Regions from separate parts of the Photobacterium sp. S4TG1 genome, predicted to be linked through region 2. Evidence: riboswitches for the same ligand, from Rfam matches in the RefSeq annotation. Region 2 holds a riboswitch; each other region holds the start of a gene.

Region 1 (4,401 bases), on a different contig from region 2:
ATTATAACGCGATCATGATTCAAGCGGTGGCAGATCGATTAGCAGAAGCGTTTGCTGAGTGTATGCATCAAATGGTACGTAAACAAATCTGGGGTTATGCCGCTGATGAAGATCTTAATAATGACGATTTGATTCGTGAAAAGTACCAAGGTATTCGTCCAGCTCCAGGGTATGCCGCTTGTCCTGAACATACCGAAAAAGGGGCGATTTGGCAGTTATTGGATGCAGAAGCCAATACTGGCATGGTGTTGACCGAAAGTTATGCCATGTGGCCGGGGGCTGCAGTATCTGGTTGGTATTTCTCACACCCTGATGCGCGCTACTTTGCTGTCGCACAGATCCAGCATGATCAGTTAGCGAGTTATGCTGATCGCAAAGGTTGGGATTTGATCGAAGCTGAAAAGTGGCTTGGGCCTAATTTGTAAAATAATCATTAGGTTAAAATAAAAAAGGCGCAAATATTGCGCCTTTTTTTATCTTTTTTCTTATTTGTTCTGATAGTGATTATTCTAAAAGTTGTTGATGCAAGGTTGTTATGACTGATTTAGCATCGGCTTCATTGACTAAAAAGCACAAATTATGTGGACTAGCACCATAACAAATAAGGCGTAAATTATACGCATCAAGAGCACCAAAGATATGCTTGGCGGAGCCTTTGCTGTCACTCATATGATTACCAATTAATGCCACTAACGACAGCCCCTGTTCAATATCAACGCGACACAATTGATTCAGTTGTTCAACGGCAGCTAAGGGTAATGTTGGGGCACCGCCACCTGTATCAGTTTGATCAAGCGTTAACGAAACACTGACTTCTGAGGTGGTTATTAAATCGACCGAGATTTTATGTTCTGCCAAAATACGAAACACTTCGGCCAAAAAACCATAAGCTTGAAACATGTTAAGACTGGTGAGTGTCACCATCGTCTGATTTCCACGCAGTGCTAATGCTCTAAAGAGTGGCGCTTGATTCACGGTTTTTCTGATCCATGTTCCACCTTGTTGCGGCGCTGTTGATGACCCAATAAATACCGGAATCTGGTGGCGAATGGCTGGAACCAGTGTTGATGGATGGAGGATCTTCGCACCAAAATTGGCCATTTCAGAGGCTTCACTAAAGCTGATTTCTTTGATCGGTTTGGCTGCAGCTGTAATACGAGGATCGGTAGTGTACATTCCCGGAACATCGGTCCAGATCTCTAGTGTGGTCGCATCAACGGCTTCTGCAATTAATGCGGCACTATAATCACTGCCGCCTCGCCCCAGTGTGGTGGTATTGCCAAGCTCATCACTGCCAATAAAGCCTTGTGAAACCACAATCTGAGTATCGATAAGTGGCACTAAATGTTGTTGAGCTAATTGACGAATAAGTTCGGGTTGCGGCAATGCTTTACCAAATTGGGTATCAGTACGCATGACATCACGAATATCAAATCGAATCGCAGCAGCATTCATTTCGACTAAAATTTGATTAAAAAGATGGGTTGATAATAGCTCGCCATGACTGACTAATTTGTCAGTAAGTTGTGATGACGATGCTATTGCTGCCTGCGCAGAGGCAGAAGCTATATCATCTAATAGTGTGTAAATAGCACCACTCACTGCGTGTGGATGCTGAAGTTGATCCAGTATCTGTTGGTGAGTTGTGGTTAATTGCTGTAAATGTTGTTGGCGTAAAGTGATATCACTAATACCCTTGGCTAGGGCTACCAGTAAATTGGTCACGCCTGAGCAAGCACTTATTAACACTATTTTGGTGTGTGGATTAGCAATAACTATATTGGCACTGCGACACATTGCGGCATAGTTAGCGACACTGGTGCCACCAAATTTGGCCACAATTACTGGGTTGGTTGTTGCGGTCGAAAGCATGCTCATTACGGTGTTCTCCCTTATATCGTAAATACTGCAAAGTAGACTTTTTGCTTCGGAAGAATTCCCGACGTCCATTGTCGAGGAGGTAATAGGCAGTAACGCTGGTGCGGCTACCCAGAAGCTCCCCATCATAGTCAACCTGACTTAGATGACAGCCTGAGAGATTCAACTCTCATAGCCGATATCATCTGCCCCAAACAGGTGATATCTCGGCGTTACTCTCCCTCACAAAATTGATTTAGGGTTGGGCCCTTCAATTTGGCTACCTAGGTAACGCACCTCTTCTGTCGTGAATAATCACTGTTGTTATTGAATAGGAAATCGCCCTTAGTTGTCAATTGTTAAATGATAATTTCTCGATAGTTAACAAAAAGTAGGTATAACTAACAGGATCTCAGGTCGTTACTTGCAGCTTTGGCATTGCTCTAATACTCTGTAATAACGATTAATCTTTCCATCACCCTATTGATAATAATCATGATTTAATGGAGTTGAATCTATGCCTATCACCAGTTTTATACCGCCTCAAAGAACACTTATGGGGCCGGGGCCCTCTGATATCTATCCACAAGTATTACAAGCATTAAGCCGACCGACAATTGGTCACCTTGATCCGCTATTTATTAAAATGATGGATGAGCTCAAGCAGCTACTACAATATGCATTTCAAACGAAAAATACGTTTACGATTGCGGTGTCAGCGCCAGGTAGTGCGGGTATGGAAGCCTGTTTTGTTAATTTAGTTGAGACAGGAGATAAGGTATTAGTTTGCCGTAATGGTGTATTTGGCGATCGCATGCGAGAGAACGTTGAACGCTGTGGTGGTATTGCCATTATGGTTGATAATGCATGGGGCGAGCCAGTATCTCCAGCTTTGGTTGAACAAGCATTACAGACCGATCCTGATATTAAAATTGTTGCTTTTGTACATGCAGAAACGTCAACTGGCGCATTATCTGATGCAAAAACCTTGGCTGAAATTGCACGAAAGTATGGCTGTTTAACCATTGTTGATGCCGTAACATCTTTAGGCGGCGTACCGTTGCTGGTGGATGAGTGGCAACTTGATGCGGTTTATTCCGGTAGTCAGAAGTGTTTATCTTGTGTTCCCGGATTATCGCCGCTGACGTTTTCCGAGCAAGCTATAAATAAAATTCAGCAGCGTGAAACAGCAGTGCAAAGTTGGTTTTTAGATCAAAGTTTAGTGCTGGGTTATTGGAGTGGTGAAGGTAAACGTAGTTATCATCATACTGCGCCTGTTAATAGTTTATATGCTCTACATGAAGCTTTAGTGTTATTACATAACGAAGGGTTAGAGCAAGCTTGGCAACGGCATCAACGGGCACATCTTGAGTTAAAGGTTGGACTTGAAGCATTAGGAATTGAATTTGTAGTTGCAGAGGCGTATCGGTTACCTCAACTTAATGCGGTTTATATTCCTGAAGGTGTTGATGATGCGGCAGTAAGATCGACGTTATTAGAGCGTTACAATTTGGAAATTGGTGCAGGGTTAGGTACTCTTGCCGGTAAAGCCTGGCGAATTGGATTAATGGGCTATGCTGCGCGCAGTGAAAATGTCGCTTTGTGTCTTAAAGCGCTTGAAAGCACATTAAAATAAGAATGATGTTAGCCATCAATGGTGATAGTGATCGCCATTGATGGTAGTTAACACTTTATTATTTTGCGGCAGAAGTTGTTGCTGCTTTTGAGAGTGTTATTCCAGGAAATAACTGTTGTGCTTCTGCTGTAACTTGTGCGGCTTGAGCTGTCTTATGTTGATGATTATAAGCCAAAATAAGATTTTGATATAACGCTGGTCGTGGCCAAGTATGGGCTTTTTGCTTAGCCCAAATAATATAATCAGTTACTAATTGAGGTTTATTGGTGGCGATTCCGACTTGTAATTGAGTGAGGTGTAAATCCCATTCAAACCGATCCTGCCATGCCCAAGGATTATTTACTTTGACTAAATATTTGATATCAACTGGTTGCGTTGTCTCAAACTTAGTTAGTAACCATCCTGAATATAAGGTGGTTACCATAAAACCAGTCACCATTATCGGTATCGTGATGGCACTGACTTTAAGTGCGAGTATATATTGAGTTTGATAGCGGTGGTATTTAGCGGTGAGATTATCCACCCAGAAGATCAAAATAATAAAAATGATCCAATGGGCGAGTGAGTGATAAAACGGATATTCTAATTGCGTGTGCAATACGATTGGAAAAAATAATCCAACCAACGCTAGCTGAGTACCATTAGGGGCTTTTTTGATACTAATCATGACGGCTAACGCTGCGATGATCAAACCTAATAGCGGTACAATTCCACCTTCTACGGCCCAAAAAAGTAATTCATTATGTGGATGATCTAAACTTGGGATCCCTGCGTGTTGATGTGACGGATCGCGTTGGTGCCACAATGCAGTTTGAGTGATATACGCGACTTCAAATTTACCATAGCCATAACCTGTTAGGGGCTTAGTGGTAAACATTTCATAAGCTTGTGGTATATGTATTTCTCGT
Region 2 (4,401 bases):
TTCATCGCACCCTGAATTTGGTATTGGCGATTATACTTATGGTGAATTTTATGATGCCCTGCATAAAGGTAAAGGCAAACACGGCTATCTTTACCCTGCCATGCCCTACTCTTCTTATCAATATATTACAGATGCTGATACCGAAGCATTATGGGTATACATGCAATCACTCAATTACGTAAATACTCGTAATTTAGATAACCAAATGATGTTTCCAAGTAATATTCGCTTAGGGTTATTAGGTTGGAATATCGCATTTCTTGATACTGACCCATTACAATATCCAGCCAACAGCACTGAAACTTGGCGTCGAGGTAAATATTTAACCATGAGCTTGGGCCACTGTTCTGAGTGCCACACACCACGGAATATTGCTCAAGCGTTAATTGCCGATAAGCTCTTTCAAGGTAATTTAATTGATGGCTGGATGGCACCTGATATTACCGCAACCGAACTTTATCAAGATCGCTGGGATGTAAATTCACTGACTGATTTTCTTAAAACAGGCCATTCCGAAAAAGGCACCGCATTTGGTGGGATGGCGGAAGTGGTAAAAAACAGTACCCGTTATTTAACCCGTGAAGATGTCAGTGCTATTGCGGAATACCTTATTACAGGCGACAAATATAACGTATTAGATAAATCGGTTGGTCAAATTACACCACCTGGCTTTGGTGATTTAACGCCAGCACAAATAAATATTCAGAATCCTAATTTAGCTGAAGGTTCTGCCGATCAACAAACTAAAGATCAGCAATTATATGGACTGTATATTCAAACCTGTGGTGCTTGTCATGGCCCAGATGGTAAAGGTCGCGAAGGTATTGCACCAGCACTGCTTAATAATGGCATTATCATGCATAAAGATCCGTATGACACCATTGCTGTTACTATTCGCGGTTTAATGCCAAACTTCTTAGAACAAGAAATAGATTTTATGCCAATGAGTAGTTTTAACACAGTTTTAAATGATGCTGATTTGGCTCAATTAATTACATTTGTACGTCAAAAATTAGGGGGAAGAAATATCCCTGTGACAGAAAAAGAGGTAACTAAAATTCGTCAAGATCTTATCAAAGCAGGATTTGCAGGCAATATTCACAATATGACCCAACCGATGAACGACAATCCTGAATAACGAAACAATATGCAACAATAACGAAATAAGCATGCGCTAACTGATTGAAACTATAATCAGTTAGCTGAGCTGCTGTATTTTAAACCTATTACACAATTTAGCATTATTTTTTATTGCTTGTGAGAAATATCTAGGTATAGTCAAGACTAATCCTTTGAGTAGAGGCGCGCTGCCTAAAAGTATTCGGTTGGAGGGAGATCCCCAATGAGAGCCGAAGAAAGGAGTCAGCGCCGAAGTAATTATTGAGTCATCAATAATCGCTGGTTCTGTATTTAATAAGTACAGAACTGCCATAGTTATGTTGTCTATGGAGCGCTACCCTAAGGGATAAGAAGTATTATTTCTAAAGAAATCTGTTTCTCTATCCTTTCGGTAGATCTCCACCTTATTATAGGTGTTTAAGAGATCCATGAATTTAGTTCAATATTCTGATTCGTTATTATCGGTAGTTCCCGCACTACTGGCAGTTATTCTTGCAATTACTACCCGCCGCGTATTGTTGTCTTTAGGCGTGGGCATTATTGCAGGATCAATCCTTCTAAATAATTTCAACCCACTCGCAGCACTACAATATCTTTTACATCAAATTCTTGGCTTAGTTTGGGCTGATGGTGCGATCAATACCAGTAACGTTAACATGTTATTATTTATGTTATTACTCGGTGGTTTGATTAGCTTAATGACCGCAACAGGCGCAACCAAGGCATTTGCTGAATGGGGTGTTCGTCGCTGTAAAGATCGTCGCAGTGCCAATATCTTAACGGGTATGATGGTATTTGCCTTCTTTATTGATGACTTCTTCCACAGCCTATCTGTTGGACCTATTTGTCGTCCCGTAACTGACCGTTTTCAAATTTCACGTGCAAAATTAGCTTACCTGTTAGATTCAACCGCAGCACCTGTATGTGTTATTACCCCTATTTCATCGTGGGGCGCATATATCATTGCGATCCTTGGCGGTATTTTGGTGACCAACGATATTACTGAAACGAGTCCGATTTCATTATTCGTACAGATGATTCCAATGAATTTGTATGCTGTGTTTACCTTATTAATGGTGCTTGTGGTTATCACGTTCCAACTTGATATTGGTCCAATGCGTAAGCACGAAGAACGCGCACGTGACGGCCAACTTTGGGATGAATCAAAAGGTCACCCTAAAGGATTAGAAATCACTACTGAAGGTGAAGGTAATGGCACCATGATTGATATGGTCTTACCAATTCTTACTCTGACTGTTTCTAGCGTTGTATTTATGATCATCAGCGGTGCAGAAGTATTAGCGGCTAAAGGTCAAGCATTTAGCTTAATCGGCTCAATAGAGCATACTGATGTTGGTTCATCATTAGTATATGCCGCATTATGTAGTCTTGCAGTGTCCATTGTGTTAGCACTGCGCTTAAAGTTGCCATTAAAAACATGGTTAACAGCTGCACCTCAAGGTGTTCAAGCGATGATGCCAGCAATTATCATTCTGTTATTTGCATGGACGATTGGTACTGTTGTAAGCGACATGCAAACAGGACAATACTTAGCATCATTAACAAAATATGGGTTACCTGTTGAGTTACTGCCTGCATTAGTGTTCTTACTATCGTGTGGTATGTCTTTTGCGACCGGCACTAGTTGGGGTACATTTGGTATTATGTTGCCATTGGCAGGTGATATGGCGATTGCAAGTGATGTTAACTTATTAATGCCTATGCTATCAGCAGTATTAGCAGGTTCAGTATTTGGTGATCACAGTTCACCGATTTCAAGCACCAGTATTTTGTCAGCAACAGGTGCAGGCAGTCATCACATGGATCACGTTATGACGCAGTTACCTTACGCATTAACTGTCGCTTTTGGTGCATTCCTAGGTTACCTTGCAATGGGTATTACTGGCTCAACCATTATCGGTATTGCTGTTAGCTCTGTTTGGTTCATCGGCTGCTGTATCTACCATGTACGCCAAGATAAGAAGCAACAACTTATGGTAGTAACACAAACTAATTAACAACAACACTATTAAACAAGAATCCCCGTTCGTTTTCGTGCTTATTTGATTTATTCTAGAGCAGTAAACTGCGGGGATTTTTTATTTAGGAGATAAGCAATGGAATATTTACACACTATGGTACGTGTCAGTGATTTAGATGCCTCACTGGACTTTTACTGCAATAAATTAGGGTTAGTTGAAACAAATAGAAAAGAAAGTGAACGTGGGCGTTTTACATTAGTATTTTTAGCCGCACCCGCTCAGGCACAAGCGGCAATAGCAACACAATCACCACTATTAGAATTAACCTATAATTGGGATGCTGAGGCTTATACTGGCGGCCGTAATTTTGGTCATCTAGCATTTCGTGTTGATGATATTTACCAATTATGCCAACACTTACAAGACAATGGCGTAACGATTAATCGTCCACCTCGTGATGGTCACATGGCTTTTGTTCGTTCGCCTGATGGTATTTCAGTTGAATTACTACAAAAAGGTGAGCCGTTATCCCCTGCTGAACCATGGATTTCACAAGCTAACATTGGTGAATGGTAACCATTAATCAACACTGCCACAGGCATATACTGTATTTCTGTGGCTGTCATTTATTTGTATAACTACCTATAAAACAACGATGCCTAAATTGCCCAATAGCTGCTCTTGTTGCCAATCACAAATTTGAACGCCTTCCAAAGACACTCGACGAACATCAACATTATCAAGATCAACATGGCATAGGTTAGCCTCATTAAATATCGCTTGTTGCCATTGCTCACTTGAAAATTCACCACGGCTTAAATCAGAACCTTTAAATGACACGCCGATTAAATTAGCGCCACGCCAACGGTTTTCAAATAGCTCACATTTTTCAAGCATCACACTTTCTAAGTTGGCATAACTTAAATCACATCCAGAAATAAATGCCGAGCAAAAGAAAGAATTATGCGTAATGTAATTAGCAAAAGACGCATAATGGAAATCAACACCTTTAAGATTACATTGGTGCAATTCAATACCAAAGCATTGTGCGTTACGAAAATTTGCCATAGCTAAGTTACAGCCTTTAAAGCTAGCGTCTTTTAATTTGGTATAAGCAAAATTGCAACCGTCAGTTTCCCCTGCTTCAATGAAGCTACAATCAATGAAACAGGCATCCGTTAAGTCTGCTCGTGAAAAATCACAGCGATAAAACTGGCATTGTTCAAAGGTTGCTTCACTTAAATCTTGATGAGAGAAGACTTCACCGTCAAATTGTTTTTTTGCTACATGCATCAATGAT
Region 3 (4,401 bases), on a different contig from region 2:
ACAAAGCGGAATTAGTGTGTGAGTCAGCGGATTTGATCTATCACCTACTTGTACTGCTTCAAGATCAAGGTTTGTCACTGTCTGATGTCACCGATAAACTACAAGAGCGTCATAATAAGAAAGAATAGTCTTATTAGCTCCAATAAAACAAAAGCCAGCTAAAATTCAGCTGGCTTTCTGTGTATATAAAACGAGATTAAGCCTTAAAATTAACGACCTAAAGCTTCTTTATAATGTAATCGACATACTGATACGTAGCGATCATTACCACCAATTTCAACCTGGTTACCACCTGCAATAGCATTACCCGCAGCATCTTGGCGAATAACCATGTTCGCTTTACGACCACAATGACAAATCGTTTTCAATTCAACTAATTTATCAGCCCAAGATAATAAATAACGGCTACCTTCAAATAACTCGCCAAGAAAATCTGTTCGTAATCCGTAGCATAAAACAGGAATATCTAATTTATCGACCACTTCAGTCAATTGATAAACTTGCTCTTTCGTTAAAAATTGGCATTCATCAATTAACACACAGTCAATTTTACCTGCGTTCGAAAAATTGATTAATCTCTGATACAAATCATCTGTCGAATTAAATAATTCAGCATCTTCTTGTAACCCAATGCGAGAGCTAACTTTACCTTTACCAAAACGATCATCAATCGCCGCCGTAAAAATAATTGGCGTCATGCCGCGCTCACGGTAGTTAAATGATGATTGTAATAATGTGGTCGATTTCCCAGCATTCATTGCTGAGTAATAGAAATACATTTGGGCCATTAGCTTTCCTAGTCATACGAATTACATTTAAAAAACGCGCAGATGCTACATAAAATTGCCGTCAATGAAAAGCACCTAGGTCAACAACTGTTATTGTTACTATAAAAAAACCAGCTAATCTTCATTAACTGGTTCAATTTACATCCATTGGGTTATTTTAATAACATGGGATATTAACGTAACCCTGTTGCTTTTATGGGGCGACTCGACAACCATGATAAAACGAAACACATTAATATAAAGGCTACCGTTGCCACTAAAAATGCTAACGCCAATGAATCTGTAATCCCTAAAGTTAAAAATCCAATTGCAGCAATAACAGCAACAGATAATGCATAAGGTAATTGAGTTGCCACATGATCAATATGATGACAGCGTGCACCTGTCGAAGACAATATCGTCGTATCTGATATTGGAGAACAGTGATCACCAAATACAGATCCAGCAAGCACACTTGCAAGCATAGGTAACATTAGGCTAATTTCGGTCGCACCAGCAAGATCACCGGCAATAGGTAACATAATTCCAAACGTTCCCCATGAAGTACCGGTTGAGAATGCCATAATGCCTGATAACAAAAACAAGATCATTGGTAATAATGCAGGATTAATATTGCCTTGAACAAGCGTTGATAAATATTGACCTGTTTTCATATCGCCAATAACGCCACCAATACTCCATGCAAATAATAAAATTAAAATCGCACCAAACATTGATTTTGCGCCAACCCAAAGTGTATTACTGATCTCTTTGGCGGCAATACGCTGACGAAATACAGGAATAATAGCAGCAATTAAACCAAAGCCACCACCCAGACATAGTGCTTGACCAACATTGGTATTTTCAAAAGCGCCTAATAATGAAAACGGTTTACCTTCAGAGATAAGAACTTGATAGCCCGTAAACACCATAAAGAAGAACGTGGCGATAATAAGAATAATAATTGGCCACACTAAATCACCAACACGGCCTTGTAAGCTCTCTTTTATATCAAGCTCTTCTGTTAAATCTTTCGCCTGATCATCAACATCCCCCCCCTCATCCGTACCACAGCCGTGATTTGCAGCAATCTCATGTTTTCTCATCGGGCCAATGTCCCACTGAAACCATGACACAACAAAAACCATTGCTAAGGCAAAAATAGCATAAAAATTCATTGGTGCTAACGTCATAAAGGCACTTAATGGCGTATATTCAGTAACACCATGGGTCACTAATATGCCACCAATAAGCGTAATAATATAAGCCCCCCAACTCGATGCTGGCATTAATACACACATTGGTGCTGCCGTTGAATCAAGGATATAAGCTAATTTTGAGCGTGACACATGAAAACGATCAGTCACTGGTCGAGCAATAGAACCAACCGCAAGGCTATTAAAATAGTCGTCGACAAAAATGAATACCCCTAAAAAAGCGGCCAAAAGTTTTGCCCCACGCTTGGTCTTTATTTTTGTCTGTGCCCATTCAGCAAAAGCACGGGTGCCACCAGACAGTGTTAATAAGGCAGTGGTCATCCCGAGCAAGATTAAAAACAGCACAATACTCATGTTCCAAGTATTAATGCCATCATCTGCAATGAATAACCCTTTGATTGATGTAGCAAGATAGGACGCTGTATTAGTGAAAGAAAAATCATTAAGAAATAATGCTCCAAGCACAACACCTGTACCTAAAGACAATAAAACTCTACGTGTTAAAATCGCCAAGCCAAGTGCGACTAGTGGCGGAATAATGGATGTTAATGAGTGGGAATAATCTATCAAAGTTTATAATCTCTACGACAACCAATTCTGGTTAGAAGATCTACTGTTAGATATAACCATGATGGCATATTCAATTGAGTATATAGAAAGAAGGTTAGCCTTCCCAGCCTCTACAGTAGCGCTCCATAGTTATATCTTTATCTACTATGGCAGTATTACACTTATTCAATGTAACCCCAGTAAGAATATTTGATAATATGCATCTTACTTCGGCATTGACTCCTTTCACTAATAGTCGTCGGTATCACCCTCATATTAGTTACTAATAAACAATGCACCTCTACCCTTATCATTAAAGATGTAATAAAACATTCTACGTAAACGATTCAAGTTTGCAACACCATAAGTCAAAATCATTAACAATAGATATCACAAATGAATTGGTAACAACCATAAACGTTCAGCAATAACGAAGTGGTATAACATTTTAAATTTTATTATCATTTAACATATAAAGAGCAGTAACAATAACCAAAACTATTTGGCTCGTATTTATACTATTAATGAAGAATCATTTTATAAATAGCCTCATATACCGAATATAACTATTTTTTAAATAAAGAAATGATTAAAATGTTTTACACGTAATGTATAAAAGTATTACTATTGCAAAAAATGTTTTAATGCTGCTATTATTATTTACAGTTAATTAAAAATAACAGGAAATATAAAATGTCTGATGCAATGAAAGCGCTTTTAAACCTTCGAAGCCTACGCGCACTTTCGCGTGAATATACACTAGAGCAACTTGAAGAAGCGTTGGATAAACTAACAACAGTTGTTACTGAACGTTCAGAAGCTGAAGCTGAAGAACAAGCAAAAGAAAATGAGCGTAATGAAAAACTAGCTCAATATCGTGAAATGCTATTAGCTGACGGTATTGACCCAGAAGAATTGCTAGCAAGCTTAGCAAAAGCACCAAAAGCTAAGCGTGCTACTCGTCCTGCTAAATATAAATTCATCGATGAAAATGGCGATGAAAAAACATGGACAGGCCAAGGCCGTACACCTAGCGCGCTAAAGAAAGCATTAGATGATGGACAAGCTCTTGAAGAGTTTGAAATCTAATCTAAATATTTAAATAAAAAAGCCTAACTTGTTTAGGCTTTTTTTATATCTATTATCAATATTACGATTACTATTTCGCTCATAAATATCCCCATCAAGAATAAAATAATATTTATATTCGTAATAATGCCAAATAAAAAAAGCCAGACATTAATGCCTAGCTTTTTTATCATTCATTAAACTTGTATACAGATCTAATAATAACGTGTTATAGAATACGGTCTGCTAATGCACTTACTGCTAAAGCAAAATAATGCGAACGATTCCACTTAAGTAATGTTCGATAGTTTTCATATATAAGATAGGATTTACCCTCACCGCCATCGGGCTGAATTAGCCATGCTTGAATATCAGCAGCGGGTAATGCACCATGGCTGTTACTCATTACACCTAATTGTTGCCACTCTGACAATGTCTTTCCTTTTTCTGTTTCTGTGCCTTCATAACTATCAGCTAATACTTGTGACAACTTAACTGGGCGTCCCCACGTATATTCACTGTTCCAGCCAGAAAGTTTTAAATAATTCGCGGCAGAAGCAAAAACATCCGCTTTGGTATTCCAAATATCCGCTTTACCGTCACCGTCACCATCAACAGCATAAGTAAGATAAGAAGTTGGCATAAATTGGCATTGACCCATAGCACCGGCCCAAGACCCCTTCATATCATCAATCGTAATATGGCCATCTTGTAATATTTCTAATGCTGCCATAACTTGTTTGCGAAATAACGCCTCACGACGGCCGTCATAAGCCAATGTTGCTAATGCTTCAACAACA

Evidence for each region. A riboswitch is a leader RNA that binds a small molecule or an ion and turns the genes downstream of it on or off. The one in region 2 is predicted to bind lysine.
Region 1: it holds a riboswitch for lysine, as region 2 does, so the genes downstream of both, lysC (lysine-sensitive aspartokinase 3) here and VXS03_RS07880 (Na+/H+ antiporter NhaC family protein) in region 2, are expected to answer to the same signal.
Region 3: it holds a riboswitch for lysine, as region 2 does, so the genes downstream of both, VXS03_RS01975 (Na+/H+ antiporter NhaC family protein) here and VXS03_RS07880 (Na+/H+ antiporter NhaC family protein) in region 2, are expected to answer to the same signal.

What each region holds. Positions count from the first base shown of each region.
Region 1 covers NZ_JAYXUH010000009.1:6,163-10,563, forward strand. The annotation lists gene metH (methionine synthase) at 1-425, shown strand, start outside; gene lysC (lysine-sensitive aspartokinase 3) at 505-1,872, opposite strand; lysine riboswitch at 1,986-2,167, opposite strand; gene VXS03_RS11815 (pyridoxal-phosphate-dependent aminotransferase family protein) at 2,375-3,493, shown strand; gene VXS03_RS11820 (PglL family O-oligosaccharyltransferase) at 3,552-4,401, opposite strand, start outside.
Region 2 covers NZ_JAYXUH010000004.1:202,378-206,778, forward strand. The annotation lists gene ccoP (cytochrome-c oxidase, cbb3-type subunit III) at 1-1,138, shown strand, start outside; lysine riboswitch at 1,290-1,464, shown strand; gene VXS03_RS07880 (Na+/H+ antiporter NhaC family protein) at 1,548-3,137, shown strand; gene VXS03_RS07885 (VOC family protein) at 3,237-3,677, shown strand; gene VXS03_RS07890 (Qnr family pentapeptide repeat protein) at 3,744-4,394, opposite strand.
Region 3 covers NZ_JAYXUH010000001.1:408,276-412,676, forward strand. The annotation lists gene hisIE (bifunctional phosphoribosyl-AMP cyclohydrolase/phosphoribosyl-ATP diphosphatase HisIE) at 1-128, shown strand, start outside; gene VXS03_RS01970 (thymidine kinase) at 210-788, opposite strand; gene VXS03_RS01975 (Na+/H+ antiporter NhaC family protein) at 962-2,554, opposite strand; lysine riboswitch at 2,663-2,845, opposite strand; gene VXS03_RS01980 (H-NS family histone-like protein) at 3,227-3,622, shown strand; gene VXS03_RS01985 (lytic murein transglycosylase) at 3,831-4,401, opposite strand, start outside.